Regions from separate parts of the Bradyrhizobium quebecense genome, predicted to be linked through region 3. Evidence: predicted binding sites of a transcription regulator. Region 3 holds the regulator's gene; each other region holds the start of a gene.
What was found. The regulator PhoB, encoded in region 3, activates phosphate uptake and scavenging genes when phosphate is short. The targets are predictions, from matches to a motif close to TGTCATNNANCTGTCAT.
Positions count from the first base shown of each region.

Region 1: HU230_RS03220 (alkaline phosphatase D family protein) is a predicted target of PhoB. The motif match lies at 3,688-3,704, and genes of this name have one in related genera.
Region 2: HU230_RS34485 (DUF2794 domain-containing protein) is a predicted target of PhoB. The motif match lies at 4,053-4,069, and genes of this name have one in related genera.
Region 4: HU230_RS00415 (esterase-like activity of phytase family protein) is a predicted target of PhoB. The motif match lies at 1,661-1,677, and genes of this name have one in related genera.

Region 1 is NZ_CP088022.1:641,048-648,999, reverse strand. Features, by position in the region: gene HU230_RS03235 (amidohydrolase family protein) at 1-508, opposite strand, end outside; gene HU230_RS03230 (hypothetical protein) at 670-888, shown strand; gene HU230_RS03225 (aldo/keto reductase) at 980-1,798, opposite strand; gene HU230_RS03220 (alkaline phosphatase D family protein) at 2,018-3,598, opposite strand; gene HU230_RS03215 (hypothetical protein) at 3,866-4,297, opposite strand; gene HU230_RS03210 (indolepyruvate ferredoxin oxidoreductase family protein) at 4,532-7,952, opposite strand, start outside.
Region 2 is NZ_CP088022.1:7,169,981-7,177,932, reverse strand. Features, by position in the region: gene HU230_RS34500 (ABC transporter permease) at 1-1,836, shown strand, start outside; gene HU230_RS34495 (Bax inhibitor-1/YccA family protein) at 2,071-2,862, shown strand; gene HU230_RS34490 (GNAT family N-acetyltransferase) at 2,953-3,498, shown strand; gene HU230_RS34485 (DUF2794 domain-containing protein) at 3,618-3,989, opposite strand; gene HU230_RS34480 (DUF1223 domain-containing protein) at 4,634-5,395, opposite strand; gene acnA (aconitate hydratase AcnA) at 5,620-7,952, opposite strand, start outside.
Region 3 is NZ_CP088022.1:7,785,348-7,793,299, forward strand. Features, by position in the region: gene pstS (phosphate ABC transporter substrate-binding protein PstS) at 1-681, shown strand, start outside; gene pstC (phosphate ABC transporter permease subunit PstC) at 912-1,901, shown strand; gene pstA (phosphate ABC transporter permease PstA) at 1,906-2,751, shown strand; gene pstB (phosphate ABC transporter ATP-binding protein PstB) at 2,748-3,569, shown strand; gene phoU (phosphate signaling complex protein PhoU) at 3,581-4,297, shown strand; gene phoB (phosphate regulon transcriptional regulator PhoB) at 4,428-5,138, shown strand; gene HU230_RS37250 (GcrA family cell cycle regulator) at 5,287-5,799, opposite strand; gene HU230_RS37255 (aspartate aminotransferase family protein) at 6,296-7,501, shown strand; gene argF (ornithine carbamoyltransferase) at 7,501-7,952, shown strand, end outside.
Region 4 is NZ_CP088022.1:69,975-77,926, reverse strand. Features, by position in the region: gene HU230_RS00425 (FecCD family ABC transporter permease) at 1-816, shown strand, start outside; gene HU230_RS00420 (heme ABC transporter ATP-binding protein) at 813-1,616, shown strand; gene HU230_RS00415 (esterase-like activity of phytase family protein) at 1,725-3,077, shown strand; gene HU230_RS00410 (hypothetical protein) at 3,522-3,965, shown strand; gene HU230_RS00405 (enoyl-CoA hydratase-related protein) at 3,987-4,823, opposite strand; gene HU230_RS00400 (mucoidy inhibitor MuiA family protein) at 4,905-6,581, opposite strand; gene HU230_RS00395 (thiolase family protein) at 6,854-7,952, opposite strand, start outside.

The DNA.
Region 1 (7,952 bases), 1.6 Mb from region 3:
CGATGTTGTAGAGCTCGGCCACCGGGAAGGCCGACAGGCCGTTGTTGGCGATATGAACGAAGGCGTAGATCCGCGTCCGCGACTGCGCGACGATGAAGCGCCGCAGCGCCGCGAGATTGTTGACGCCGGCATCGCCGGCCGAGACGACCGTCGTGGTGCCCTGGAACTGCACCAGCTCGTCGGCGGGAATGCCGATTGCCGAGCCGTAGGGATAGACGTGGCAGTGCAGGTCAACGAGGCCCGGCATCACGAGCTTGCCCGATGCGTCGATGATCTTGGCGGCGCGCGCGGCCGGGATCTCGTCCTCGATCGCCTCGATCAGGCCCCAGCGGATACCGATGTCGCGCTTGCCGCGCAGCGACTGGCTGGGATCGATCACGTCGCCGCTCTTGATCACGAGGTCGAATTTGTCGTCCGGCCCCATCGCCGCAGCGGCCGGCCCTGCAATCACAGCAGCGGCGGCCGATCCCGTACCCTTCAAAAAATCCCGGCGTGAAAATCCACTCACGGCAACGTCCCCCCGAACATTGATTGTTATGGCACGATGATGCGTCGGACGCAGTGGTTAGGCAAGGCCACCTGAACAACCGTTCAGAAAACTCCGCCGATTCCGAAGGAACGTTTCGATGCCTGTACGGTTTCCTCCCCGCATCATTTGAGGAGGATGAAATGAAAAAAATTGGTTTTGTTCTTGCGGCGATTGGTACGCTTGCAGTGGCCGTTCCGTCGATCGCGAGCGCCGAGACCGTCGTGATCAAGCGCGGCCATCACCATCACTGGGATCGCGGCTGGGGTGCGCGCGCCGAGATGCGCCATGACCGTGGTTGGCATCGTGGCTGGCATCACGACCATGACCGCACGGTCGTAATTCGGCGCGACCGCTACTAACCGCCGACACATCCAAGAGACCGACACAACGGAAAATGGCTCCTCGCGGAGCCATTTTCTTTTTCAGCAATCGTATCGGGAGGTCGACGGCTTAATCCCACGCCGGCGCAAAACCTGGATTGACGCAGCGCATGTCCTTGCGCAGCGCAGCGATCGCCTTGCGGTCGTCGTCGTCGAGCTTGACCTTCAGCGCGTCGAGATTGGCCTTTTGGCTTTCCGCGCGCGAGGCTTTCGGGATGGCCGCAACGCCATCCTGGTCGAGCAGCCATTTCAGCGCCACCTGGGCTGCGGTCGCATCATGCTTGCTGCCGATTTTCGCCAGCGTCTCGTCGGTCGCGAAACGACCCTGGGCCAGGGGGCAATAGGCCACCAGCGGGATCGATTTCGCGGCGAGATATTTTTGCACCGGCGTCTGGTCCAGCATCGCATGATATTCGATCTGGTTGCAGGCGATCGGCGCCTTGATGTCCTCGACCACGGTCCTGAGCAGCGCGGTGGTGAAATTGGCGACGCCGATCGCGCGGGTGCGGCCCTCCTGCTTCAGCTTCATCAGCGTCTCGAAGACCGCGGGCAGCTTCATGTTCCGCGACGGCCAGTGCACCAGATAAAGGTCGACGTGATCGAGGGGCAGCTTCTTCAGGCTCGCGTCGAACGCTTTCCGGATCGCGTCCGGCGCCAGGTTCTCGTGCCAGACCTTGGTGGTCACATGCAGGTCCTTGCGCGCGACCTTCGCGTCTGCGATTGCGGCCCCGATCGCTTCCTCATTGCCGTACATCTCGGCGGTGTCGATATGGCGGTAACCGAGCCCGAGCGCGCTCTCGACCGCCGCGCGGCAGGCGTCGCCCTGCATGCGGAAGGTGCCGAGCCCGAGCTGCGGCAGGCTGATGCCCTGTGTCTGCAGACTGTCCATGGATAGCTCCTGACGCGTGGGACGCCGATGTCATCGACGACGTCACGCCAGCAAATCGTCTAGTCGGAATGAAATTGGCAGAACTACCAACACGCAGTCTGCCCGCAAACCGGCCCTTCGGGCAAGGCACCCGCAAATCAAGATGTCGCGACGAATCCTCGCTTGACGCGTTTTCCTCACGCGAACCGGAACCCACCTCGCTCGAAAACGCTATGGGTTCTAGATGTGTTGCGCCATGATCTGGGCGGGCCGCGCATCCGGCCGCGGCTCGATGTCGACCGACCAGAGATCGTGGTTGTCGACGTCCTTCAGGGTCACTTTCATCACGCCGGTCTTGCCGTCGATGTCGACGCGGCCGAAGAATTGCAGGCCGAAGCACGGCGCGAGATTGTCGCCCTGCTCGGCCGAGCAGCCCTTCTGGTACATCGCTTTGGGGCCGAAGGTGTTGTCGAGCTCGCCTGGCGACCAGGTGCCGGCATGCAGCGGGCCGGAGACGAATTCCCAGAACGGCTCGAACTCCTGAAACACGGCGCGGTTCGGATCATAATGATGCGCAGCGGTGTAGTGCATGTCGGCGGTGAGCCACACCGTGTTGCGGATGCCGGCGCGCTTCATGAAGGACAAGAGATCGGCGATCTCGTGCTCGCGCCGCTCAAGCGGGCCGTCGCCGAGCGCGACGGCATCCAGGCTGACGAGGCCGATCGGCAGATCCGCGGCGACCACCTTCCAGACGGCATCCGACGCCACCAGCTCCCGCTTCAGCCAGGCGAGCTGATCCTGACCAAGGATGAACGCCTGGTCCGCGTCGCCCTGCTTGTTCCAGCTGGAATCGCGATAGGAGCGCATGTCGACGATGAAGACGTCGAGCAGCGGCCCATAGGCGATCTTGCGATAGACCCGGCCGTCGCGCTCCGGCATCAGCCGCATGGGCATGAATTCGTGGAAGGCGCGGCGCGCCCGCGCCACCAGGCGCGAGGTGCCGTCCGTATCGTAGCCGGTTGCGTCAGCGGTGCCGATCGGCGCCCAGTCGTCGGCCACCTCGTGGTCGTCCCACTGCGCCAACATCGGTACCTCGGCGTGGAAGGCACGGAAATTCTCGTCGAGCCAGTTGTATTTGTAGTTGCCGCGAAACTCCTCGAGGCTGTGCGCGACGACCGATTTCTCCTCGGTGACGAGGTTGCGCCAGATCTCGCCGTTCGGCAGGGTCTGCTCAGACGGCACCGTGCAATCCGCATAGATGTGATCGCCGGAGTGGATGAAGAAATCCGGGCGCTCGTTCAGCATGGTGCGATAGCTGCGCAGGCCGCCGCGCGCGGGGTCGATGCCCCAGCCCTGCCCCACGACGTCGCCGGACCAGACGAACGAGACCGAGTGGCGGTCGACCGGCGCGGTGCGGAAATGCCCAATGCGGCTTTCGCCGGCGACGCCGTCGCGATCCTCGAAGCGGATACGGTAAAATAGGTCCTGGCCCGGCGGCAGGCCGTCGAGCAGCAGCTTGGCGGTGAAGTCGCGCTCAGGCAGTGCATCGGCGGACGCGGTACGCAGGATAGTGGCGAAGCTTTCCACCGCGGCGCATTCGATCTGCATGCGCGCGGCGCGATCGGCGCGAGCCCAGATGACCGCGGAATCGCTGGCGACGTCGCCGGACTGGATGCCCGCGATCGCAGGCCGATCCGCGGCGCGGCTCAGATATGGCTTTGCCAGCGAGCCCAATCCCGCCAGCGCGGCCGTAGACGCCGCGCGCACCAGAAGCTGACGCCTTGTGAGGCCTCGCCCCCTCGCGGAGATCGCTGTCGGCATCGAATAACCTTCGTCGAATCGCAACGAAGGTTTTGCCTGCGCTGTTTGACTCCGCCCTTACGGTTTCTTGACTCTGCGTCGACGGTTTTGCGACGGCGGGATGACTAGGGGGGACGAGATCGAGATCTGAACGGTGTCGTCAGGCGCCAAGCGCGCAAACGCCGAACCCGTCATCTTGAGGTGCGAGCGGAGCGAGCCTCGAAGGATGACGGGTTCGGTATTAGTACGAACGCGCGCGCGAGTTGGCGTGAGACCGCCGAACCGCCCTCACCGCTGCCAGTTGCAGATGCCGCCGGTGCGGCACGGCCAGGTCTGGATCCTGGTGTCGCGGGCTTCCGCATCGAGCGGGTTCGAATGCCGCCGCGCGAGCTTGGCGCGGGCGGGGACGTGCGCCACTGCGCGCTTGGGTTCATGCGGTGCCGACACCCTGGTCGTCCGCACGGCCTTCTGCGGCTCGACTTTCGGCTGTTCGACCTTCGGTTCGACACTGGCGTGCTGATCCGGGCCATGGTCGGTCTTCGCCTCGACCGGAACCGGCTCGAACTGCGCCGGCGGGCCAAGCGGCTTCGGCGAGAGCACGGCCCGCGAGAGATCGAGGCTGAAGAACTCGCTTGGTCGATAGTCATCAGCAAACGCCACGCCACCCAACGCCAGGTACGCGGTGCAAACAGTTGCAACAAAAGCATTTTTCAGGACCATCAAAAGGCCTCCTGAAATCACTCGAACAGAACAGCTATCATGTAGGGACCCGGCCGCGCGAATCCAGCCGCGTCTCGCGGGCAGGGTTACCAGTCAACCAGGGCGGCCGTGGAAAGTTCCGCTGCCGCCGCCTCGAGCGCCGTTCCAACGGTAGCGGAACGGGGCTCTAGGTTCTTGTTTTGACGCGTTTTCTTCACACGAACCGGTAGCCACTTCGCTCGAAGGCGCTTTGGCCTATTCGGCCGCCTGCGCCAGCGGCTGGCCGATCGCACGCTCCAGCCGCGCGCATTCGGTGCGGTAGCGGGCGACGTTGCCTTCCTTGATGTGGCCGTAGCCGCGCACGAGGTCCGCGGTCTTCGCCAGCGCCACCAGGCGCGGCAGGTCGAGCGGCGTGTTGCCGTCGAGATGACGCAGGATCATCGCCGAATAATCGACCGGCAGCGCGCGCTCCATCTTGCGCTCGGCGGTGTAGCCGAAGATGTCGAATGCGGTGCCGCGCAGGCCCTTCAGCCCCGCCAGCAGGCCGAACGCCTTGAAGATCCACGGGCCGAATTCGCGCTTCTGCAATCGCCCGGTGACGGGATCGCGCTGCGCCAGCAGCGGCGGCGCCAGCAAGACCTTCAAGCCGGAATTGCCCTCGAACTGCTCCCTCAAGGCCTTGCTGAACTCGCCGTCGGAATAGAGCCGCGCGACTTCGTATTCGTCCTTGTAGGCCATCAATTTGAACAGGCCCTTTGCAAAGGCCTCGGTCAGGTCCTGCGAGCCCGGCGCTGCCGCAGCTTCGGCGGAGCGGACGCGCGCGACGTCGTCGAGATAGCGCTTCGCGTAGGCCGCGTCCTGATAGTCGGTGAGGAATTTGGCGCGGAACGCGATCGCCTCGTCGAGCGTCTTCTTCGCTGGTGCGGCGCCTGCGTTCTTGAAGCGGGCGGCGCTGACCACGCGCTGCAGATCGTGCGCGGCGAGCCGGCCCCACGAGAACGCGGTCTTGTTCATCTCGATCGCGGCGCCGTTGAGCTCGATCGCCTTCAGAATGGCCTCGAGCGACAGCGGGATCGCACCACGCTGGAACGCAAAGCCGAGCATGAAGGCGTTGGTGGCGATGCTGTCGCCCATCAGCGCGGTGGCTAGGCCCGTGGCATCCAGGATGTCGAGATCATCCGGTCTCACCGCGCCGTTCAGCGCATCGCGCATCGAGCTGGCCTCGAAATCGATATCGGGATCGATCACGAAGCTCGCGGTCGGCAGCAGGTCGGCGTTGACGACGGCGCGGGTGACGCCGCGCTCGGCGCGGCTCAGCGCCGGCACGCTGGTGGCGACGACGAGGTCGCAGCCGAGGATCAGATTGGCATTGCCGGGCGCGATGCGGACCGTGGTCAGCATGTCGGACGCCGGCGCCAGCCGGACATGGCTCATGACCGCGCCGTTCTTCTGCGACAGGCCGGTGAAGTCGAGCGTCGAGCAGGCGAGGCCCTCGACATGGGCGGCCATGCCGAGCAGCGCGCCGATGGTGATGACGCCGGTGCCGCCGATGCCGGTGATCAGGATGTTGTAGGGGCCAGTCAGCGCGGCCGCTGACGGCGTCGGCAGGTCCGCGAACAGCGCCTTGGGATCGGCGGCGGTGCGGTCGGCCTTGCGCAGCTTGGGATCCTGCACCATCACGAAGCTCGGGCAGAAGCCCTCGATGCAGGAAAAATCCTTGTTGCAGTTCGACTGGTCGATGCGGCGCTTGCGGCCGAGCTCGGTCTCCAGCGGCTGCACCGAGACGCAGTTCGATGCGACCGAACAGTCGCCGCAGCCTTCGCAGACGCGCTCATTGATGAAGACGCGCTTGGCCGGATCGGGAAACAGCCCGCGCTTGCGGCGGCGGCGCTTCTCGGCGGCGCAGGTCTGGTCGTAGATCAGGACGGTGAGGCCCTCGATCTCGCGCAAGGTACGCTGCACAGCATCGAGCTCGCGGCGATGATGGATGGTGGCGCCGGACGGGAAGTAATTGGCGGGATATTTGTCCGGATCGTCGGAGACGATCGCGAGCCGCTTGGTGCCCTCGGCCGCAACCTGGTGCGCGATCTGCGCCACCGTGAAGCCGCCTTCGGCCGGCTGGCCGCCGGTCATCGCCACCGCATCGTTGTAGAGGATCTTGTAGGTGATGTTGACGCCGGCCGCAGCCGCCGCGCGCAGCGCCAGCAACCCGGAATGCGTATAGGTACCGTCGCCGAGATTCTGGAACACGTGCTGTTCGCTGGTGAACGGCGCCTGCCCGATCCAGCTCACGCCCTCCGCGCCCATGTGCGAGATGGTCTGGGTGTTGCGGTTCGGCACCGACAGCGCCATGCCGTGGCAGCCGATGCCGGCCATGGCGCGGCTGCCCTCGGGAATCTTGGTCGACGAGTTGTGCGGGCAGCCCGAGCAGAAATACGGCGTGCGTTGCAGCTTCGCGGTGCCCGTGCCCTCGACCGGGCGATCGAACGCCTCGAGTTTTGCCAGGCGCTGCTCCAGCAGCGGGCTGCGATGGCCGAGCTTGCGCAGCCGCGCCACGACGGCGGCTGCAACCATGGTCGGCGTCAGCTCGCCTTCGCTCGGCAGCAGCGGCGCGCCGCTCTCGTCGCGCTTGCCTACCACCGACGGACGCTTCGAGGCGTCCATGTTGTAGAGGATGCGGACCAGCTGGTCCTCGATGAAGCCGCGCTTCTCCTCGACCACAAGCACGTCCTGCAGGCCTTCGGCGAAGTCGCGCGCGCCGCGCGCTTCGAGCGGCCAGGTCAGGGCCACCTTGTAGATGCGCAGGCCCAGCGCCTGGGCCTCGGCATCGGTGATGCCGAGATCGGCGAGCGCCTGCCGCAGATCGAGATAGGCCTTGCCGGTCGCCATGATGCCGAGCCGCGCCGGCTTGGAATCCAGCACGATGCGGTCGAACCGGTTGGCGCGGGCGAAGGCCGCGACCGCCTCCATCTTGGGTCCGTGCAGCCTGCGCTCGGCCTCCAGCGGCGGATCGGGCCAGCGGATCGACAGCCCGCCCGGCGGCATCTCGAAATCGTCGGGCATGATGATCTTGATGCGATCGGGATCGCTGACGATCGAGGCCGAGCTTTCGACCGTCTCCGAGATCGCCTTGAAGCCGACCCAGCAGCCGGAATAGCGCGACAGCGCGAAGCCGAGGATGCCGAGGTCGAGATAGTCCTGCAACGTCGCCGGATTGACCACCGGCATCAGCGCCGAGGCGAACACCTGCTCGCTCTGATGTGCGAGCGTGGAGGACTGGCAGCCATGGTCGTCGCCGGCCAGCGCGATCACGCCGCCATTCGGCGAGGTGCCGGCCGAATTGGCGTGCTTGAGCGCGTCGAGCGAGCGGTCGACGCCGGGGCCCTTGCCGTACCAGATACCGAACACGCCATCGACCTTGGCGCCGGGGAACATGCCGACCTGCTGGCTGCCCCACACCGCGGTCGCAGCCAGATCCTCGTTGAGGCCGGGAACGAAGGCGATGTCATGCTCTCTAAGGAACGATTTTGCCCGCCACAACGCGTGGTCGTACATGCCGAGCGGCGACCCGCGGTAACCGGAGATGAAACCCGCAGTGTTCAGCCCATGCGCGCGGTCGCGTTCGCGCTGCAACATCGGCAATCGGACCAGAGCCTGGGTACCGGAGAGGAAGATT
Region 2 (7,952 bases), 620 kb from region 3:
GCCGCGCCGGAGGCCGGCTGGGAAGTCCGCAGCCGCAACAACGCCTCGCCGCAGCTTGAACGCACCATCAACCGCTTCACCCAGTTCCTGACCCTGGTCGGCCTCGCCGCACTGCTGGTCGGCGGTGTCGGCGTCGCCAACGCGGTGAAGAGCCATATCGACCGGCGCCGCGACGTCATCGCCTCGTTCAAGGCGCTCGGCGCCACCGGCCGCGACGTCTTCACGATCTACTGCACGCAGGTGGTGGTGCTGGCCGGGATCGGTTCGGTGATCGGGCTGGTGCTCGGTGCCGCGCTGCCCTTCGTCATCGTCGGCCTGTTCGGCAAGCTGCTGCCGCTGCCGGTGGTGCCGGCCCTGCATCCCGACGAGCTCGCGCTCTCCTTCCTCTACGGCCAGCTCACCGCGCTGGCGTTCGGACTGTGGCCGCTCGGCCGGGTCCACGACGTGCCGGTCGCCGCGTTGTTCCGCGAGACCGTCGCCAGCGAATGGCACCGCCCGCGCTGGAGCTATCTCGCGCTGATGGCGGTGGTGGTCGCGCTCCTGATCGGGGTTGCGATCGGGCTTGCCTATGACAAGCGGGTCGCCGCGGTGTTCGTCGCCTCGTCGATCGCGGTGTTCCTGCTGCTGCGCGGGATCGCCGAGATCCTGATGGCGGTGGCGCGGCGGCTGCCGCGCAGCCGCATGACCATGCTGCGGCTGGCAATCGCCAACATCCACCGGCCGGGCGCGCTGACGCCATCGGTCGTGCTGTCGCTGGGCCTTGGCCTCGCGGTGCTCGTCACCATCACCCAGATCGACGGCAATCTGCGCCGGCAATTCCTGGCCGCATTGCCGGAGCGGGCGCCGTCGTTCTTTTTCATCGACATCCCCTCCACCGAAGCCGACCGCTTTGCCGCCTTCCTGGCGCAGATCGCTGCCGGCTCGACCGTCGAGGACGTGCCGATGCTGCGCGGGCGCATCGTCGCCGCCCGCGGCGTCAAGGCCGACCAGCTCAAGCCGTCAGTCGATTCGGAATGGGTGCTGCAAAGCGACCGCGGCCTGACCTACACCGGCGAAGTTCCCAAGGGCTCGAAGATCGTCGAGGGCGAATGGTGGGGACCGGACTACAGCGGACCTCCGCTGGTCTCGATGGAGAAGAAGATCGCCGACGGGCTGTCCTTGAAGATCGGCGACGAGATCGTGGTCAACGTGCTCGGCCGCGACGTGCCGGCCAAGATCGCCAATCTGCGCAACATCGACTGGCAGGGCCTCGGCATCAACTTCGTGTTGGTGTTCTCGCCGAATGCCTTCAAGGGCGCCCCGCATAGCCACGTCGCGACCCTGACGGAACCCCATGCCGGCACCACCGATGATGCGCGCATCATCAAGCAGGTCGCCGACGCGTTCCCGATGGTGACCAGCGTCCGCGTCCGCGAGGCGCTGGAGACGGTCGGCACCGTCGTCAGCAACCTGGTGCTGGCGATCCGCGGCGCCAGCGCCGTGACGCTGATCTCGGCGATCCTGGTGCTGGGCGGCGCGCTCGCCGCCGGGCACCGCCACCGCGTCTATGACGCCGTGATCCTCAAGACGCTCGGCGCCACGCGGGTGCGATTGCTCGGCGCCTACGCGCTGGAGTATCTGATGATCGGCTTTGCAACCGCAATATTCGGGGTGATCGCCGGTTCGGTCGCGGCCTGGCTGATCGTGACGCGGCTGATGACGCTGAGTTTCATCTGGCAGGCCGGCAGCGCCGCGCTGGTCGTCGTCGCCGCACTGGTCGTCACGGTCGGATTGGGGCTGGCCGGAACGCTGCTCGCGCTGAACCAGAAGCCGGCCTCGGTGTTGCGGAATTTGTGACAATTTGTAGCGGCGGCAGCGCCGTTTTGCCTATAAATGCTAGGCTAGAGCGACATTCGGCCGCGCGTGGAAGCTTGCGTCGGATGTGTTAATTTCCCACATACCACTCGGGTCGGATAGTCGGTTTGAATGACACGCAATTAATGTTCCGCAAACCGAGCCATCTGAGATAGATTTAGAACCGGCGCCGCAAATCCCTTGCGCTCCACCGGGACCAACCACGGGAATTCGACCATGTCGGACCTAGACCGCAACTACGCTTCTCCTTTCGGCCGGGCCGCCGGGCGCATTGACGCTGCGGCCGTCGACGCCGGTCTGCGCGCCTACATGCTGCGCATCTACAACTACATGAGCATCGGCCTGGCCATCACCGGCTTGGCCGCGCTCGGTGTCTACATGGGTGCGGTGACCACAGATCAGTCCGCCGCCGTCGCCAAGTTTGGCAACGCCTATCTGACGCAGTTCGGCTACGCGATGTTCGTGAGCCCGCTGAAGTGGCTGTTCATCCTCGCCCCTCTGGCGATGGTGTTCGTCATCTCGGCCGGCATCAACCGCCTGCAGCCCGCGACCGCCCAGTTGCTGTTCTGGGTGTTCTCGGCACTGATGGGCCTGTCGCTGTCGTCGATCTTTCTGGTGTACACGCACACCTCGATCGTGCGCGTGTTCTTCATCACCGCGGCGACGTTCGGTGCGCTGAGCCTCTACGGCTACACCACCAAGCGTGACATGAGCGGCATGGGCTCGTTCCTGTTCATGGGCTTGATCGGCATCATCATCGCGAGCCTGGTCAACCTGTTCCTGGCGAGTTCGGCGCTGCAGTTCATCGTGTCGGTGGTCGGCGTGCTGGTGTTCGCGGGCCTCACCGCCTGGGATACCCAGCGGCTGAAGAACGACTACATCTACGGCTACGCCTCGCAGGGTGGCGTGATGGCAGAGCGTGCGGCAATCACCGGTGCGCTGTCGCTCTACCTGAACTTCATCAACCTGTTCACGCTGCTGCTGCAGCTGCTCGGCCAACGCGACTAAGCGCCTCGAGCGAGACGATCGATCCAATCCAAGTCCCGGCCTTGCGGCCGGGGCTTTTCTTTTGCGCAGGGCAAAAATACTGTCGCGCCCATGTCCAATCCTGCGGGGTCCAATCCGGAAATCAGGCTAACCGTCGAGGCGGACCTGCCCTCGATCACGGCGATCTACGAGCACGCGGTACGCTTCGGCACCGCAACCTTCGAGCTGATCCCGCCCGACCTTGCCGAGATGACCCGCCGCTACAGCGCGCTGATCGATGGCGGCTTCCCTTATTTCGTCGCCGTGCTCGACGGCCACGTCGCCGGCTATGCCTATGCCGGTCCCTACCGGCCGCGGCCGGCCTATCGCTTCACGGTCGAGAACTCGGTCTATCTGGACCCTGCGGTCCATCGCCGCGGCATCGGCCTCCGGCTGATGGAGCGCCTGATCGCCGAATGCGACGGACGTGGCTTCCGGCAGATGATCGCGGTGATCGGGGACTCGGCCAACGCCGGCTCGATCGGGCTGCACCGCCGCTGCGGATTTCAGATGATCGGGACGCACCCGAATGTCGGCCTGAAGTTCGGCCGCTGGCTCGACACCGTGATGATGCAGCGCGCGCTCGGCGAGGGCGCGGCGACGGTGCCAGCGGACTGAGCTACAGTCCGTAGCCCGGATGCGGCGCAGCACAATCCGGGGTCGCCGAAACCGCAGATGAACTTGTGCCGGATTGCGCTTCGCTTCATCCGGGCTACGGTCTGCTGAATTTGCCGCGCCTATACCAGCGACAGCTTGCGATCGATCACGAACAGCACCCGTTCGAGTTCGTGGCCGCGGCGCAGGATCAGGCCGGTCGCCGAAATCACGCTGTACATGCCCTGCTTGCGCGCCAGCCGGGGATCCTTCTCGATCCGGTAGATCGGCATTTCGGATGCGCGCCGGAACACCGAGAACACGGCACGGTCCTTCAGGAAGTCGATCGCATAATCGCGCCACTCGCCATCGGCGACCATGCGGCCGTAGAGATTGAGAATGCGGTTGAGCTCAAGTCGATTGAATGTCACGCGGTTGGGCTGAAGGGTCGCGGCGGCGGGACGCGCCGCGGCACGATTCCCACTCGGATCACTATCCTCCGAGATCAAACTCATCGAGCGCCTCCTGTCATCCCGGTGACGATCGGGATCCGAAGGCCGGTGCCCCCACTTCGGGATCGTCACGAGAGTGACATGATTGCGCTAAGCGACGGAGCCTGCAAGGGGCCATTCACAGTGCAACCAGCCCTTAACCACGGTCAGGCGCGACGGATTGTCCGGAAAACCGAAGAGTCACGGGAACGTTAGAGGAATCATATTGCTGCCCCACTTCCGCCCATCGCCCGCCCCGCTGCCCTGCGAAAAGAAAATTCTGCGTTGGCCCGGTCCTTTCGGTTCCGGATTCCTCAGCCCCCAGCCCCCCGGGGCCGTCGGGATCGGGCCTGTTCGCAGGGGAGTCAAATCCCAACACACTGGGCCAACGAAAGTTGGTCCTTTTTGTTTTTGGGGCCCTGCTCGATGACGCGCGATCAAGACCCGCAAAGCCTCGGCGCTTCCCTCTCAGCAAATCAGTGGATGCACGCTTGCCGGCGCGCGGAGCCGCACGGCAACATGCGTGCGGCCCAACGACGCGACTGGCAGAATCCAGCGCCGCGCAGCGTTAGAGCGTTTTCGAGCGAAGTGGACACCGGTTCGCGCGAAGAAAACGCGTCAAACAAGAATCCAGAGCTTCGGTTCTGATCAATCAGAACCGAAAGGCTCTAGTGAAGCGAGGTGAATGCGGCGCCCAGCATCGGGCCCGGCTTGTCGCGATTGCCGTCCTGGACGTAGACGGCCGCAGCATCGACGCCATCGCGCGTGATGTTCTCGAGCGGCACGGTCCAGCTCCCGGACGAGCCGTTCCAGTCACCGACCTTCAGGAGATTGCGCACCACGTTGTGGTAGGTGATCTCGCGGCCGCGGTTCTCGCCGCGCGCGATCGAGATCGGTACCGACTTCGAGATCGAGCAGATCCAGACTTCGCCGCGCGACACCGCGGGCGATTTCGATGCGGCCACTGAAACGTTGATCTGCTTGCCGGTTAGCGTCATCGTCACCGGCACCGACATCACGCTGCCGCTCTTCTCGGTGTCCTTAATAGCGTCCTCGATGCTGGCGCGGTCGCTGCCGATCACATGGGCGGAGCCGTTGATCACGGCCTGCGGCGTGTAGACGTCGCGGTCGCCGCGCATATACGAATAGGCTTTCTGGCGCGCGCTGAAACGGGAATCGGCCAGCGTGTCCTTCCAGCCGAGATAGTCCCAATAGTCGATCGGCATGCTCAGCGCGATGACGTTGGGGTCCTTCGCGAGGTCTCCGATGATCTTGTCCGCGGGCGGACAGGACGAGCATCCCTGCGAGGTGAAGAGTTCGACGACAGCACGCGGATCGGCGTGAGCGGGGCGGATGATCGCAACGATCGCGCAGAAACCGAGGGCGCTGGACCATCGCGAGATAGAATTATAGGCCATCATCGCTGTCATACTGCGAACCAGTCGTGATGATTTCCATCCGTATTTGTACGGAGCATGAAGTTGTCCCTTGAACTTGCGTGCCCCAGAACGCGAGAAGGCGGCCTTGTCATAGGCCGCCTTCATTTTAGCCGCTACTCACTAAGCAGTGAGGCACCGATCACAAATCCGCGCAAGAGCATGGTCCGGAAAAGTGTGAAGCGGTTTTCCGGGCAGACCATGCTCAAACAAAGGGCCTAGGCCGCGAGCTTGCGCAGCACGTAATGCAGGATGCCGCCGTTGCGATAGTAGTCGAGCTCGTCCAGCGTATCGATGCGGCAGAGCAGCGGGACGTCCCGCTTGCCGCCGTCGGCGGAGACGATTTCGGCCGTCAGCGTCTGGCGCGGCTTCAAATCGCCCTGCAGCCCGCGGATCGTGACCTTCTCGTCGCCCTTGAGGCCGAGCGAGGACCACGACGTGCCGTCCTGGAAGGTGAGCGGAAGCACACCCATGCCGACCAGGTTGGAGCGATGGATGCGCTCGAAGCTCTGGCAGATCACCGCGCGCACGCCGAGCAAGCGGGTGCCCTTCGCGGCCCAGTCGCGCGACGAGCCGTTGCCATATTCGGCGCCGGCGAACACCACCAGCGGCACGTTCGCCTGCTGGTACTTCATCGCCGCGTCGTAGATCGACATCTGCGCGCCGTCGGGCCAGTGCTTGGTCAGACCGCCTTCCGGGATATTGCCGTCGGCGCCCTTGAGCATGAAGTTCTTGATGCGGATGTTGGCGAAGGTGCCGCGCATCATCACTTCATGGTTGCCGCGCCGCGTGCCGTACTGGTTGAAGTCGGCGGGGCGCACCTGGTGCTCGCTGAGGAACTTGCCGGCGGGCGAAGTCAGCTTGATCGAACCGGCCGGCGAGATGTGGTCGGTGGTGATCTTGTCGCCGAACATCGCGAGGATCCGCGCGTCGACCACGTCGACGATCGGCTCCGGCTGCTTCTTCATGCCTTCGAAATAGGGCGGGTTCTGCACATAGGTCGAGCTCATGTTCCAGCGATAGGTCTCGCTTTCCGTGGTCTTGATCTTGCGCCAGTTGGTGTCGCCCTTGAACACGTCGGCGTACTTCTTCTTGAAGATCGTCGCGGTGACGTACTTCTTCATGAAGGCGTTGATCTCCTTGGTGGTCGGCCAGATGTCCTTGAGGAACACCGGCTTGCCGTCCTTGCCGATGCCGATCGGCTCGACAGCGAGATCCTTGGTCACGGTGCCGGCGAGCGCATGCGCGACTACCAGCGGCGGCGAAGCGAGGTAGTTCGCCTGCACGTCCGGCGAGACGCGGCCTTCGAAGTTGCGGTTGCCCGAGAGCACGGCGGCAGCAACGATGCCGTTGTCGTTGATCGACTTCGAGATGTCTTCCGGCAGCGGACCGGAATTGCCGATGCAGGTCGTGCAGCCGAAGCCGACCAGGTTGAAGCCAACCTTGTCGAGATCGGCCTGCAGGCCGGAATTGGCGAGATATTCCGCCACCACCTGGCTGCCCGGCGCGAGCGAGGTCTTCACCCACGGCTTGGCCTTCAGGCCCTTGGCGGCCGCCTTGCGCGCCAACAGGCCGGCGCCGATCAGCACGCTCGGGTTCGAGGTGTTGGTGCAGGAGGTGATCGCGGCAATCACGACGTCGCCATGGCCGAGGTCGAAATTACGGCCCTCGACCGCGAAGCGCTTCTGCTCACCATCGGGCTTCTTGTACTCGTTGACCAGCGCGGTCGCGAAACCGGTCGAGACCGCCGGCAGCGCGATGCGGCCTTCGGGGCGCTTCGGTCCGGCCATCGACGGCACCACGTCGGCGAGGTCGAGCGTCAGCGTGGTGGTGAACACCGGATCGGCCGACTTGGCGGTGCGGAACAGGCCCTGCGCCTTGGCATAGGCCTGCACCAGCTTGACGCGATCGGCCTTGCGGCCCGAGGTCTTCAGGTAATCGATGGTCGCGGCGTCGACCGGGAAGAAGCCGCAGGTCGCGCCGTATTCGGGCGCCATGTTGCCGATGGTCGCCTTGTCCGCGACCGACAGGAAATCGAGACCCGGGCCGAAGAACTCGACGAACTTGCCGACCACGCCGAGCTTGCGCAGCATCTGGGTGACGGTCAGCACCAGGTCGGTCGCGGTGACGCCTTCCTTGAGCTGGCCCTTGAGCTTGAAGCCGACCACTTCCGGCAACAGCATCGACAGCGGCTGGCCGAGCATGCAGGCTTCCGCCTCGATGCCGCCGACGCCCCAGCCAAGCACGGCGAGGCCGTTGACCATCGTGGTGTGCGAGTCGGTGCCGACGAGCGAGTCCGGATAGGCGACCTCGAAGGTGCCGGTCTTCTTGCCGACCGTCATCTTCTCCTTCTTGGTCCACACCGTCTGCGCGAGGTATTCGAGATTGACCTGGTGGCAGATGCCGGTGCCGGGCGGCACCACTGAGAAGTTCGAGAACGCCTTCTGGCCCCACTTCAGGAACTCGTAGCGCTCCTGGTTCTGCTTGTATTCCTCGGTGACGTTCTTCGCGAACGCCTTGTTGTCACCGAAGAAGTTGACGATCACCGAGT
Region 3 (7,952 bases):
GGCGATCTCGTGCTCTCCGGCGAAGTGCTCGGCGACATCTATCTCGGCAAGATCACCAAGTGGAATGACGCGGCGATCGCCAAGCTCAATCCGAAGCTGACCCTGCCGGCCGACGCGATCACCGTCGTGCGCCGTTCGGACGGTTCGGGCACCACCTTCAACTTCACCGACTACCTCTCCAAGTCGAACGCCGACTGGAAGTCCAAGGTCGGTTCCGGCACCGCGGTCGAGTGGCCGGTCGGCGTCGGCGCCAAGGGCAACGAGGGCGTTGCCGGCAACATCGGCCAGACCAAGAACGCGATCGGGTATGTCGAATACGCCTATGCCAAGCAGAACAAGCTGACCTACACCGCGCTGGTCAATAAGGCCGGCAAGACCGTACAGCCGACGATCGCCGCCTTCCAGGCTGCTGCGTCGAACGCTGATTGGTCCAAGGCTCCCGGCTACTACGTGATCCTGACCGACCAGCCGGGCGAAGCCTCCTGGCCGATCACCGCGGCGACCTTCATCCTGATGCACAAGGACTCGACCGACAAGGCGGCCTCGCAGGAAGCGCTCAAGTTCTTCAAGTACGCCTTCGAGAAGGGTGGCAAGGCGGCCGAAGAGCTCGACTACATCCCGATGCCGGAATCGGTCGTCAAGCTGATCGAGAAGACCTGGTCCTCGGACATCAAGAGCTAAGTCCGACGCTTTGAACAACACCTGTGCCGCCTCCCAAGGGCGGCACAGGTCGACCGATTGAGATCCGGGCTCCATCACCGCGGCAAGAAACGCGGGGCGGGGACCGCGGTTCGCGCCCCGGGTGGCGCAAGCCGGACCGACGCCCGGCCAAATGCGTCAGTGAAGATCGCTTCGGGGCGTAGCGGTTTGCGTAGCTTTCACATAGTAATGAGGGGATTGGCGTGGCAGACATGGCTGTTCAGAGCGATGTGATGGAAGCCGCGGGACCTTACGATCGCGCCAAGGCCCTCAGCGCCTTCAAGCTCGGTGATCTCACCTTCTATTGGATCACCCGTGTCTCGGCGATCTCGGTCCTGTTGATCCTCGGCGGCATCATCCTGTCGCTGATCGCCGGCGCCTGGCCGGCGATGAAGGAGTACGGCTTCGCCTTCCTCTGGACGCAGCGCTGGGCGCCCTCGGCCGATCCGCCGGTGCTCGGCGCGCTCGGCCCGATCTACGGCACCTTGATCACCTCGGTCATCGCGATGCTGATCGCCATTCCGGTCGGCATCGGCATCGCCATCTTCCTCACCGAGCTCTGCCCGCAAATGCTGCGCCGCCCGATCGGCATCGCCATCGAGCTACTCGCCGGCATTCCCTCGATCATCTACGGCATGTGGGGCTTCTTCGTGCTGGGCCCGTTCCTGGCCAACACGTTCCAGCCCTTCATGATCCGGATCTTCGAGGGCGTCCCGGTGCTGGGTGCGGTGTTCGCAGGTCCGCCGTCCTATCTCAGCCTGTTCAACGCCGCGCTGATCCTCGCGATCATGGTGCTGCCCTTCATCACGGCAATCTCGGTCGACGTGTTCAAGACCGTGCCGCCGGTCCTGAAAGAAGCCGCCTACGGCATGGGCTGCACCACCTGGGAAGTCGTCCGCAGCGTCGTGATCCCCTACACCCGGGTCGGCGTGATCGGCGGCATTATGCTGGCGCTCGGCCGCGCGCTCGGCGAGACGATGGCGGTGACCTTCATCATCGGCAACTCGTTCCGCATCTCGTCGTCGATCTTCGCGCCGGGCACCACGATCTCGGCGGCGATCGCCTCCGAATTCGCCGAGAGCGACGGCCTGCACCAGTCCGGCCTGATCCTGCTCGGCCTCTTGCTGTTCGTGCTGACCTTCTTCGTGCTCGCCGGCGCGCGGCTGATGCTGATGCGGCTTGAAACGAAAGCGGGGAAATAGGGCCATGAACCCGATCTACAAATCCCGCCGCCGCAGCGACATCGTCATTCGCGCACTCTGTGTCGGCGCGGCGCTGTTCGGCGTCACCTGGCTGGCGCTGATCCTGTTCACGCTGGTCTATAACGGCCTTGCCGGCCTCAGCGTGCAGCTGTTCACCCAGAACACGCCGCCGCCGGGCTCGACCGAAGGCGGCCTGCTCAACGCCATCGTCGGCTCGGTCATCATGACGGTGATCGGCGTCGGCATCGGCGCGCCGCTCGGCCTGTTCGCCGGCACCTACCTCGCCGAGTACGGCAAGCACGACAAGCTCACCTCGGTGATCCGCTTCATCAACGATATCCTGCTCAGCGCACCCTCGATCATCATCGGCCTGTTCATCTATGGTGCGGTGGTGGTGCCGATGCGCGGCTTCTCGGCGATCGCAGGCAGTCTCGCGCTCGCCGTGATCGTGATCCCGGTCGTGCTGCGCACCACCGAGGACATGCTGCTGCTGGTGCCCAATCCGCTGCGCGAGGCGGCTTCCGCGCTCGGCCTGCCGCGCTCGCTGGTGATCAAGCGGATCGCTTATCGTGCTGCGCGTAGCGGCTTGATCACCGGCGTGCTGCTGGCGACCGCCCGTGTCGCCGGCGAGACCGCGCCGCTGCTGTTCACCGCGCTGTCGAACCAGTTTTTCAGCTGGGACTTGACCAAGACGATGGCCAACCTGCCGGTGACCATCAACAACTTCGTGCAGAGCCCCTACGCCTACTGGAAAGAGCTGGCGTGGAGCGGCGCACTGCTGATCACATTCACCGTGCTCGCGCTGAATATCGGCGCGCGTATCCTTGGTGCCGAAAGGGCCGCAAAATGACCGAGCTCTCCGTTTCAACCAGTAACCCGAGCCACGTTGCACCGCATACGCCGCTGCCGGAAGCGCCGCCGAAAGTCACGGTGCGCAACCTTAACTTCTATTACGGCGAGCACCACGCGCTGAAGAACATCAACCTGACGCTGGGTACCAACCGCGTCACCGCGTTCATCGGACCGTCCGGCTGCGGCAAGTCGACCCTGCTGCGGATCTTCAACCGGATGTACGACCTCTATCCCGGCCAGCGCGCCACCGGTCAGCTGATGCTGGACCAGACCAACATTCTCGATCCCAAGCTCGACCTCAATCTGCTCCGCGCGCGGGTCGGCATGGTGTTCCAGAAGCCGACGCCGTTCCCGATGACGATCTACGAGAACATCGCCTTCGGCATCCGCCTCTACGAGAAGATCTCGAAGTCCGAGATGGACGACCGGGTCGAGAAGGCGCTGCGCGGCGGCGCGCTGTGGAACGAGGTCAAGGACAAGCTGAACGCTTCCGGCCTGTCGCTTTCCGGCGGCCAGCAGCAGCGCCTGTGCATCGCGCGCACCGTGGCGGTGCGGCCCGAGGTGATCCTGTTCGACGAGCCGTGCTCGGCGCTCGATCCGATCTCGACCGCCAAGGTCGAGGAGTTGATCCAGGAGCTCTCCGAGGACTACACGATCGCAATCGTCACCCACAACATGCAGCAGGCGGCGCGCGTCTCCGACAAGACCGCCTTCATGTATCTCGGCGAGCTGATCGAGTTCGACGACACCAACAAGATCTTCACCTCGCCGAGCGATCGACGGACTCAGGATTACATCACCGGCCGGTTCGGCTGAGGAGATACAAGATGGCTTCTGAACATACCGCCAAGGCATTCGACAGCGACCTGCAGGAGTTGACTCGCCTGGTCGCCGAAATGGGCGGCCTCGTCGAGCGGATGATCACCGAGTCGGTCGACGCGCTGATCCGTCGCGACGTCGCGCTCGGCAAGCGCGTGGTCGCCGCCGACATCGAGATCGACAAGCTGCAGCGCGTCATCGAAGAGCGCGCGGTGCTGACGATCGCCCGCCGCCAGCCGATGGCGATCGACCTGCGTGAAATCGTCAGCGCGATGCGCGTGGCCACCGACCTCGAGCGGATCGGCGACCTCGCCAAGAACATGGGCAAGCGCGTCGCGGCGCTGGAAAGCGATTTCCAGCCGCTGAAGCTGATCCGCGGCCTGGAGCACATGACCGACCTCGTGCTGTCGCAGGTCAAGTCGGTGCTCGACGCCTATGCCGCGCACGATCTGCCGGCGGCGATGAACGTCTGGAAGGGCGACGAGGAGGTCGATGCGATCTGCACCTCGCTGTTCCGCGAGCTCTTGACCTACATGATGGAGGATCCGCGCAACATCTCGTTCTGCATCCATCTGATGTTCTGCGCCAAGAACATCGAGCGGATCGGCGATCACGCCACCAACATCGCCGAAACCGTGTTCTACATGATCGAGGGCCAGCAGATCACCGACAAGCGCCCGAAGGGCGACATGACCAACTTTGCCACCACGGTGCCGGGTACCTAGGACATGATCCGCAGGCGCGGGGCCGGATTGTCTTCACGACAAGTCGTCTCCGCGGGGATTATGGTCAGGAAAGTAAGCGTTTCGGTTTGCGTCTGGGCAACGGATCACCACAGAGAGAGAATTTAAACCGATGAGCGCACGCATTCTGGTAGTCGAAGACGAGGAAGCGCTGACGACACTGTTGCGCTACAACCTCGATGCGGAAGGCTACGATGTCGAAACGGTCGGGCGCGGCGACGATGCCGACACCCGCCTGAAGGAGCGCGTTCCCGACCTCGTGGTACTGGACTGGATGCTGCCGGGCCTGTCCGGCATCGAGCTGTGCCGCCGCCTGCGGGCGCGTCCCGAGACCAAGCAGCTTCCGATCATCATGCTGACCGCGCGCGGCGAGGAGAGCGAGCGCGTGCGCGGGCTTGCCACCGGCGCCGACGACTACATCGTCAAGCCGTTCTCGGTGCCGGAATTGCTGGCACGGGTGAAGGGCCTGCTGCGCCGCGCGAGCCCGGAGCGGCTTGCAACCGTGCTGACCTACGGCGACATCGAGCTCGATCGCGAGAAGCGCCGCGTGGCGCGCTCGGGACGTCCGATCGATCTCGGTCCGACCGAGTATCGGCTGCTCGAATTCTTCCTCGAGCATCCCGGCCGCGTGTTCAGCCGCGAGCAGCTGCTCGACAGCGTCTGGGGCCGCGACATCTATATCGATGAGCGTACCGTCGACGTGCACATCGGCCGCCTGCGCAAGCTGCTCAATCCGGGCCGCGAGCAGGATCCGATCCGCACCGTGCGCGGCGCCGGTTATGCGCTCGACGACCGGTTTGCCAAGGCCGAGCCGCAGCCGTAAGGCTTGCACGGCAACCTCAAGCCACAACACGGCGTTGTCCCGGCTTTCGCCGGGACGACGCTGGTGGATACTTCCGCGCTACGATCACACAAAAAAATCCCCGCTTTCGCGGGGATTTGTTTTTGCAGTCCAGGCAGTTTCCCGAGTGCTACTTGATCTGTGGCTTCGCCGACGGCCGGCGGCGATCGTTGGCGGGCTGGTAGGCAACGCGCGAGTGATGCGCGCAATAGGGCAGGCCGGCGAGCGCCTTGCCGCCGCAGAAGAAGAATTCCGGGCTCGAGGGATCGCCGACCGGCCAGTGGCAGGTGGCCTCGTTGAGCTCGAGCAGCGACAGCCGCTGGCTCATCGGCACCACGTTGTCGAAGGAGATCGGATCGGGCTCCATCTCGACCTCGAAGGCGTGCGCAAGCGCGGTGTTGCCGCGCGAGACCGGGCGCGCCACCCGCATCATGTGCTGGGCGGGGCGGGCCTTGCGCTGCCGCGGCGCGGCCGTGGAGGGGGCCTTGGCGCGGCCGGAGAGGCCGAGCCGATGCACTTTGCCGATCACGGCGTTTCGCGTCACATTGCCAAGTTCCGCCGCGATCTGGCTGGCCGAGAGGCCGGATTCCCAGAGCTTCTTCAGCTGCTCGACGCGATCGTCGGACCAGGTCAATACAGTCATCGCATTCTTCCTTTCGCATGGCGCCGGCCACTCATCGGAGCGGCGCTGCGAGCCAATCTGGACAAATATCCCTGCGGCCAGAATCCCTTAGCCCTCGCCGGGCACGGTGTTGCGCCCGAACGTTTACACGAGACACGAAGGCTACTTAGAGGGTCCAGTACTGCCGCACGAGATGTCGTACCCGACAGGCCAAACGCTACAATATGGCGTGACTCTGGCGCAAGAGTCCGCGGCCGTGCGTCCACATGTTCCCACAAAGTTAAGCATTGCTATGAGGCTTTTCCACCGCACCGGAATGCTCCGGATTGCGCTGGTTTCGCATTGCAGGAAGGCCAGCAAAGGCCGGCTCCTGACGATTGACACTTACCGGCCGCCGCATAGAATGACCCGTACGTGCCGCCCGCAAAGGCGGCCGTTTTGTTTTCCGAAGCTGGCGGTTGCTGCGTTGGCGTCAAGGCGCGCAGCAATTGACGGCTTCAAACCGGCAGTGAACGCCATGACCAACGCCTCGTCGCATCTGCTCCCCGTCTTCGCCCGGGTCGATCTCGGCTTCGAGCGCGGCGAGGGCGCCTGGCTGATCGCAACCAACGGCGACCGCTATCTCGATTTCACCTCGGGTGTCGCGGTGAACGCGCTCGGGCATGCGCACCCGCATCTGGTCAAGGCGCTGCAGGAACAGGCGACCAAGCTCTGGCACATGTCGAACCTGTTCAAGAGCCCGGACGGCGAGGTGCTTGCCGCGCGGCTGTGCGAGCAGAGCTTTGCCGACTTCGTGTTCTTCTGCAATTCCGGCGCCGAAGCGATGGAGGGCGTGATCAAGCTGGTCCGCCACCACCACTTCTCCAAGGGCCATCCCGAACGCTACCGCATCATCACCTTCGAAGGCGCCTTCCATGGCCGTACGCTGGGCACGCTGGCTGCGACCGGCTCGGCGAAATATCTCGAAGGCTTTGGCCCGCCGATGGACGGCTTCGACCAGGTGCCGCACGGCGACATCGAGGCGGTGAAGAAGGCGATCGGCCCGCACACCGCCGGCATCCTGATCGAGCCGGTGCAGGGCGAGGGCGGCGTGCGCTCGGCGCCGCAGGCGTTCTTCAAAGCACTGCGCGCGCTGTGCGACGAGCATGGCCTGCTGCTCGCCTTCGACGAGGTGCAGACCGGCATGGGCCGCACCGGCGAGCTGTTCGCCTACAAGCGCACCGGCGTCACGCCGGACGTGATGTCGCTGGCGAAGGCGCTCGGCGGCGGGTTCCCGATCGGCGCGGTGCTGGCGACCGCGCAGGCTGCGGCCGGCATGGCGCCGGGCTCGCACGGCTCGACTTTCGGCGGTAATCCGCTGGCGGTCGCCGCCGCCAATGCGGTGCTCGACGTCATGCTCAAGCCCGGTTTCTTCGAGCACGTGCAGAAGATGTCGCTGCTGCTCAAGCAGAAGCTCGCTTCCGTGGTCGACCGCTATCCCGGCGTGCTGTCGGAGGTGCGCGGCGAGGGCCTGTTGATCGGAGTCAAGGCGGTGGTGCCGTCGGGCGATCTGATCGCCGCGCTGCGCAACGAGAAGCTGCTCACCGTCGGCGCCGGCGACAATGTGGTGCGGTTCCTGGCGCCCCTGATCGTGACCGAGGCCGAGATCGACCAGTCGATCACAGCGCTCGAGCGCGCCTGCTCTGTGCTATCGGCGCCGCAGCCGAAGAAGGCGGCTGGATAATGAGCAAGCCGGTCCGTCACTTCCTCGACATCAACGAGCTGCCGCTCGCCGAGCTGCGCAACATGCTCGAAGCCGGAGCCGCCATGAAGGCGAGGCTGAAGGCGCATGAGAAGGGCAGGAAGCCGCTCGAAGGCAAGACGCTGGCGATGATCTTCGAGCGCCCGTCGACCCGCACAAGGGTGTCGTTCGACGTCGGCATGCGCCAGCTCGGCGGTGAATCCATCATGCTGACCGGCGCCGAGATGCAGCTCGGCCGCGGCGAGACCATCGCCGACACCGCGCGCGTGCTGTCGCGTTATGTCGATGCGATCATGATCCGCATCCTCAACCATGACGCGCTGCTCGAGCTCGCCGCCCACGCCACCGTGCCCGTCATCAACGGCCTGACCCGGCGTTCGCATCCCTGCCAGGTGATGGCCGACCTCATGACCTATGAGGAAAACCGCGGCTC
Region 4 (7,952 bases), 1.0 Mb from region 3:
CTTGCCGTATCAGGCACAATCATGCAGGGCCTGTTCCGCAACCCCCTCGCCGACCCGGCGCTGGTCGGCGTCTCCTCCGGCGGCGCGTTTGCCGCCGCGGCGGCGATCGTGTTCACCGACAGCCAGTTCGGCGAGAGCTTGCGCTTCCTGCAGCATCAGCTGCTGCCGATCGCGGCCTTCGCCGGTTCGCTGGTCACGACCATCGTGCTTTATGGCATTGCGAGCCGCGGCGGCCGGACCTCGATTGCGATCTTCCTGCTCGCCGGACTTGCAATTGCCGCGATCGCCAATGCCGGCATCGGGCTGCTGGTCTTCGTCGCCGACGACCGCCAGCTGCGCGACATCACCTTCTGGATGCTGGGTTCGCTGAGCGGCGCGACCTGGACCAAGCTCACGGCGCTGGCGCCGGTGCTGGCCGTGGCCCTGATCGCCTGCCTCTGGATTGCGCGCGGGCTCGACGTGCTCGTGCTCGGCGAGGCCGAGGCGTTCCACAGCGGCGTCGATGTCGAACGGCTGAAGCGGATCTCGATCGTGCTGGTGTCGGCGATGACCGGGGTCGCGGTTTCGGTCTGCGGCGTGGTCGGTTTCGTCGGCATCGTGGTGCCGCATCTGCTGCGGCTGGTGATCGGACCCGGGCATCGCCTGCTGCTGCCGGCCTCCGCATCGCTCGGCGCCATCCTGCTGGTCGGCGCCGACACGGTGGCGCGCACCATCGTGGCCCCCGCGGAAATGCCGATCGGCATCCTGACCGCGGCGATCGGCGCACCGTTCTTCCTTGCCATGCTGCTGCGCCAGCGCTCCCTGGTGTCGCTATGAGCGCGCTGCTGGAGGCGCAGTCGGTATCGATGACGGTCGGCGGCGCGGCGCTGGTCGATGCGGTCTCGCTGCAGATCGGCGCCGGCGAGATGGTCGCGATCGTCGGTCCCAACGGCGCCGGCAAATCGACCCTGTTGCGGATGCTGTCGGGCGATCTCCGTCCGTCGCGCGGAACGATCCGGCTCAGGCAGCGCGACCTCAACGCCTATGGTCCGCGCGAGCTGGCACGGCACCGTGCGATGCTGTCGCAGCACGTCAACGTCACCTTCCCGTTCACGGTCGAGGAAATCGTCAGCATGGGCGCCGGCGAGCGTCCGCGCGCGGTGACGCGGGCGCTGGTCACTGCCGCGCTGGACGAGGTCGGGCTGGCGCATTTCCGGTTCAGGCAATTGCCGACGCTGTCCGGCGGCGAGCAGCAGCGCGCGCATTTCGCCCGCGTGCTGGTGCAGCTCGCCTGCGGCGAGGCGCTGCATGGGCCGGGGCTGTTGCTGCTGGACGAGCCGACCTCGAGCCTCGATTTGCGGCATCAGATCGACCTGGTCGAAACCGCCCGGCGGCGCGCCGCGCGCGGCACCGCCGTGATCGCGATCCTGCACGACCTCAACCTCGCGATGCGGTTCGCCGACCGCATCCTGCTGCTGCATCGCGGCCGGCTTGCCGTCGACGGCGACCGTGCCGCCGCGATGCAAGCGGACACGCTGAGGCAGATCTTCGAGATCGACGCCACGATCGACTATACTACGAGCGGCGTGCCCTTCCTGCTGCCGCAGACGATGCGGCCGGCGGGCAAGGCGACGTAACGCCGCAAGCCTTATCCCGTCGCAACATCCGCGATTCACAAAACTGTCAGCCGGCTGTAACAGGCGGCTCGGAGAACATCGCATCGTTTATCCTTTGGGAGATCAACCATGCGCCTGTCACTGCTCTGTTCCGTCGCCTCGATCCTGCTCGCCACCTCCGCGTTCGCGCAGAGCGAGGGCGAATTCCTGGCGACGCTGGCAGGACATGCCGTGATGCCGGCGGAGAGCTTCATCGACGCCCCCGCGGATGCCCCGAACGATTTGAAGACATCGGGCAAGTACACCACCGGCAAGCGCGTCGACGCCATCGGCACCGTGATGGGCAAGTCCTACGAGCGGCCGACCGGCGTGTCGCTGCCATTCAAGGGCCAGCCGCTGCAAGGCCATTCCGGCATCAAGGCGATGCCCGACGGCTCGTTCTGGGTGATCACCGATAACGGCATGGGCTCGCGCTACAACTCGGCGGACTCGATGCTGTACCTGAACCGCTACAAGATGGACTGGGCGAACGGCAAGATCGAGCGTCAGGAGACCGTGTTCCTGCACGATACCGACAAGAAGGTGCCGTTCCGCATCGTGCATGAGGACACCGCCAAGCGCTACCTCACCGGTGCCGATTTCGACACCGAGGGCTTCCAGATCATCAACGACACCTTCTGGATCGGCGACGAGTTCGGGCCCTACATCCTCAAGGCCGACAAGACCGGCAAGATCCTCGCGGTGTTCGAGACGGTCGCCGACGGCAAGCCGGTGCGCTCGCCGGATCACTGGGCCGTGCAGTCGCCCGGCGCGCCCGGCGCAAGCTACACCAACGTCAATCTGCGCCGTTCCAAGGGCTATGAGGGCTTTGCCTCCTGCAAGGACGGCAAGTTCCTCTACGGCCTGCTCGAAGGGCCGCTGTGGGATGCCGACAAGAAGGACTGGGAGAAGGTCGACGGCAAGGAAGCCTCGCGCATCCTGGAATTCGACGTCGCGGCGGAGAAGTTCACCGGTCGCTATTGGCAATATGTGTTCGAGCAGAACGGCAATGCGATCGGCGACTTCAACATGATTGATCCGACCCAGGGCCTCGAGATCGAGCGCGACAATGGCGAAGGCACCGCCGACAAGGCCTGCCCGCAAGGCCAGCGCGGCGAGAACTGTTTCCCTGACCTCGCCAAGTTCAAGCGGGTCTACAAGATCGAGCTGTCCGACGCCAATGTCGGCAAGCCGGTGCGCAAGATCGCCTATATCGACCTGATGAAGATCCGCGATCCGAACAAGAAGGCCCGCAAGCCGCTCAACGACGGCGTCTACACCTTCCCGTTCTTCACCATCGAGAACGTCGACCGGGTCGACGAGACCCGCATCATCGTCGGCAACGACAACAATCTGCCGTTCTCCTCGAGCCGCGACCCGAACAAGGCCGATGACAACGAGTTCGTGCTGCTCGAAGTCGGCGACTTCCTGAAGGCGAAGTGAGCGGTTGCTCGCGCTACACACAACGGTGTCATCGCCCGGCTCAACCGGGCGATCCAGTATTCCAGAGGCGTCCGAACTCAACGGATGAGCCGCGGCGTACTGGATGCCCCGCTCAAGGCGGGGCATGACAGTGAATATGCGGAAGCAGTCCCGTCATCCTGAGGTGCGAGCGGAGCGAACCTCGAAGGATGCACGGCCCCGACGATGCCGCGCGGAGCAAGCCGGGCCGTCGCCCTTCGAGACGGCCGCTTTGCGGCCTCCTCAGGGTGACGGTGATGGAGCTGCCCCGCCTCACTCAGCGTTAGCTCGCTCCTTCTTCGTCCGAATTCCCGAACATAGGATCGCGCTGGACAAGGCGCCAACGGTTGTCTTGCAATTGCCCTTCTACCGAAGCGCTCGATGATGATAGCCTCGGCCGATACTTGAATCGCTTCGGGGCAAATCATGCGAGATAAATCCAGCCTGACCTGCATCGAGGCGTTCATCGCCGCGGGCTTCGTTGCGTACTTGGCCTGGGACCAGAGCTGGGGGCTTCCGCCCGGGCTCATCGCTTTGATTCTCGGCGTGATCGTCTACTTTGCCTACCTGGCCTTGATGCGACGGTTGGTGAGATTTCATCAGAACAGCTATGAGGTCGTGGCGACGATCTTGGCCGTTGCTTGGGGCGTGTTGGCTTACCTGGTCACGGGTGCGCTGCAGGCGGGGTTCGCCAATCAAATACCCGCCTCGCTGCTGATGCATCTGTGGCCCTGGATCGCGGCGATCGTGGCTTTCATTGGAGCACTCGCCAGCAAAGTGCGCTTCATGGACGATGTTCGCGAATATGTCGTCGGCCGCCGCGCGCGCTGGGACAATCAGCAATGGCTGGAGGAGGACGCGGGCTTCTAGCCCGCGTTCGCCGTCAAGCCGTCACTCCTTCTTGGTCCGGTAATCGCCGAACGTCGTGTCGCGCTGGTCAAGTTGGGCCTTCACGCTGCCGCCGTCGCGGCGGAAGCCGGCCATGTAGGCCTTGCTCGCCTCGGTGGTGAAGGCCAGCGCCTGGATCTCGGTGCCGGCGCGCATCGCGGCGCGGGCGCCCATGATCTCCATCGCGCGATGCACGCTGCGCTTGTTGAGCTGCTGCAGCTCGACCGGCACCTTCGCCGCGCGCTCGGCGAAATCCAGCGTCTTCGCCTCCAGCTCGGCGAGCGGGAACGAGCGGGTCGCATAGCCCCACTCGGCGGCCTCGCGGCCGGACATTGCATCGCCCGTCAGCATCAATTCCATGGCGCGGCGCATGCCGACCAGCCAAGGGTGATACTGCATGTCGGGCGGGCTCATCAGCCGCACCGGCGGATAGCCGATCTGGGCATCGTCGGCGACATAGACCACGTCGCAGGCGGTCGCGAGCTCGGTGCCGCCGGCGAGGCAATAGCCGTGCACCTGCGCGATCACCGGCTTTGCCAGATCCCAGATCGAGAACCAGCCCTCGACGACGTGGCGCGACCACTGGCCGGGGCCGGACGCCGAATGATAGGGCTGGTCGACGCGGTTGTCGGCGGAGAGATCATAGCCTGCCGAAAAACACGGACCCGCGCCACGCAGGATCGAGATCGAAATGTCGGGGTCGCGATCGGCCTGCTCCAGCACCTCGAAAATCTCGCCGCGCAAGCGGTTGTTCAGCGCATTGCGCTTCTCGGGCCGGTTCAGCGTGATGCGGCGGACGCGCGGACGCGGATCATCGACGATGATGTGCTGGTAGCTCATGGATCCTCCCGATCTCGGCTTTTTGCCGTTGGCAAAGTGATGCCCGAGATCGGGAGGGAAGTCATCGGCTGCCGGTGCAGATCAGCCCGCCGGCACCATCACGACGCCCTTGTCCTTGGGCCAGCGCATCCGCCAGGCGAAATTGACATCACGGACTTCACCGGCCTTGGCCTCGAACGCCCACTCCAGCACCCCGCGTCTGTCGCGCAGATTGGTTGTCGTCGCCGGCGTCGACGACGGCAGCATCTCGACCACGATATCGTCGTTCTCGCTGACCGGGAGCTGATCCTGGATCGCGACCTTGATCGGGAAGTCGTGGCCGTTGCGCACCGTGGTTTTGAAGGCGCGCTCGTCGGTCTTCGACGTCGTCACGATCAGGCCGGCGGAGCCTTCATTGCGCTTCACCACCGTGCGCTCGATTTTGACCTTGTCGTCGGCGCCGAAGCCGAGCCGCACGGTCTCGTCCTTGGCGGCGGTGGCCATCCGGCTGCGACCGACAAAGATGCCGTCGCGATAGATCGAGACCTGCCCCGGCAACAACGGCGCCTCGTCGGCCTGCACGAAGCTCGCCTCCAGGAACGCGGTCGGATCGATCACCGGAACGGCGCGCACCGCGAGATCAGGGGTGATCGTCGCCGTCGAGATGCGCAGGCTCTTGGCGCCCTCGTTGGCGGCGACGCTGACACGGCCGGGAATTTTGAACGTGGCCTGGAAGGCGCCGACGTCAGCTGTGGCCTCTTGTTCCGCAATGACCGCCCCCCCACCAAGGTGGAATTCCTTGAGCGCGTCGGCGACCGGAGCGGGCGCCGCGGCCGAGCGCTGTTGCACGCCATCCTCCCTATTTCGCCACGCAAGCGGCCGCGGCGGCTGCGGGTACTGCACGATCAGCGAATGGAGGTCGGGTGCATTGCCGCCGCGGGCGACGCGCACGGTGGAGACGGCGAGCGCGACGTTCGACCAATCCTCGCCGGTCGACTGGGTAATCTCGGCGCGGCGCACCAGTTCGATCGCGGGCTTGCGATCCCTGGCGCCGGTGTCGAGACGGGCGTCGTAAAGCGGCATCCAGCGGGCGTTGCGCACCGCATAGGTCACCCGCAATGTCGCGCGGGTCGCGGCCGCGGAGGCAAGCTCGATCCGCACCTCGAGCTTGCTCGGCGGCTTGGCGGCGCGATCGGCTTCGAGGTGTGCGATCTCGCGATCGATGTCGCGCTGCTTGCGCGCGGCGTCGCGGATCGCGGTGTCGGCGGTTGCGACTTCGTCCCCGACCGCAGAGAACGCGGCGCGCCACTCGCTGACCGGACGTGCCTCGCCCTTCTCGCCGATCCCGACCGGCGAGGCCTCGGCGAAGTGTTCGGCGAATTTGCGCCGCGCCTCGGCCGAGGTGATGATCCCCTGCAGATCCTCGCGCTGATCCCGCAGCGCCTCGATCCGCTTGTCGATCTCGGGCAGGTTCGCCGGCTCCACCGGGCGCGGCGGCCGCGCGTCGATGGCGCCGATCGTCAGCTTGCCGCCGGCCTCACCCTCCACGCGGAGCGAGGACGGATCGAGGCCCATCGGGAAATCCTTCGCGACGAGCGTGTTGTCACCGGCCGGCAGATCGAGCGTAATGACGCGGGTGACGCTCGCGCCATCGGGATAGACGGTCACGGCGTCGACCTGCGACGCCGCGTCGAGATTGGCCGCATGCAGCGGCCCGGCAACCAGCGCTCCCGCCAGCACCAGACTGGTGGTCACAAGACAATTCGCAATCTTTCGCATCACATCCCTCCGGGAAACATCGCATCGCGCGCGAGACGAACGGCACGCCGAACTCAAAGGCGCACCGTTTCTCGTGGTGAGACCCAGCGAGGAAAGGACTGGTTCGATTGAGGTTTCGGTGCGGCGCGACGATGGCGCGCTCGCGGCTGCCGCATGGCGCGGCGATGTCGAGCGGTCTCCTTTGCCGTCAATGCACGGAAGGCGGCATAAAAAAGCACGGCGCCCTGAGGCGCCGTGCTGCAGAATCTTGAGCAGTCAGCCGCGTTGCACGCTCAGCTGTAGATCTCGAACAGGCCGGCGCCGCCCTGACCACCGCCGATGCACATGGTCACGACGCCCCACTTGGCCTTGCGGCGCCGGCCTTCCTGCAGCAGGTGGCCAGTGAGCCGGGCGCCGGTCATGCCGAAGGGATGGCCGATCGCGATCGAGCCGCCGTTGACGTTGTACTTCTCGGGATCGATACCAAGCTGGTCGCGCGAATAGAGACACTGGCTCGCGAACGCCTCGTTGAGCTCCCAGAGATCGATGTCATCGACCTTCAGGCCGTGGCGCTTGAGCAGCTTCGGCACGGCGAACACCGGACCGATGCCCATCTCGTCGGGCTCGCAGCCGGCCGAGGCCCAGGCCACGAAACGGCCTAGCGGATTGAGGCCGCGCTTCTCGGCGTCCTTGGCTTCCATCAGCACCACCGCGGCGGCGCCGTCGGACAGCTGGCTGGCATTGCCGGCGGTGACGAACTTGCCCGGACCCTTGACCGGCTCAAGCTTGGCAAGGCCTTCCAGCGTGGTCTCGGGGCGGTTGCACTCGTCGCGGTCGACGACGTAGTCGACGATCGACTCGGCCTTGGTCGCCTTGTCGACCACCTTCATCTTGGTCTTCATCGGGACGATTTCGTCCTTGAACTTGTTGGCCTGCTGCGCGGCCGCCATGCGGCGCTGCGACTCCAGCGAATACTCGTCCTGGTATTCGCGGCTGACCTTGTAGCGCTCGGCGACGATGTCGGCGGTGTCGATCATCGCCATGAAGATGGCGGGCGCGGTCTTGAGCAGGTCCGGATCGATCGATTCCTTCGGCGCGCCGCCGCCGGGAATCGAGATGCTCTCGACGCCGCCGGCGACGATGCAATCGGAGCCGTCGGAACGGATCGAATTGGCGGCCATGGCGATGGTCTGCAGGCCCGACGAGCAAAAGCGGTTCACCGAGACGCCGGCGGTCGACTTCGGCAGGCCGGCGAGCAGCGCCGCCTGGCGGCCGATGTTCGGCGCGCCATGCGCGCAATTGCCGAGATAGCAATCCTCGACATAGTCCTTGTCGACGCCGGCGCGCTCGACCGCGTGCTTGATGGCGTGCCCGGCCAGCGACATCGGCGGG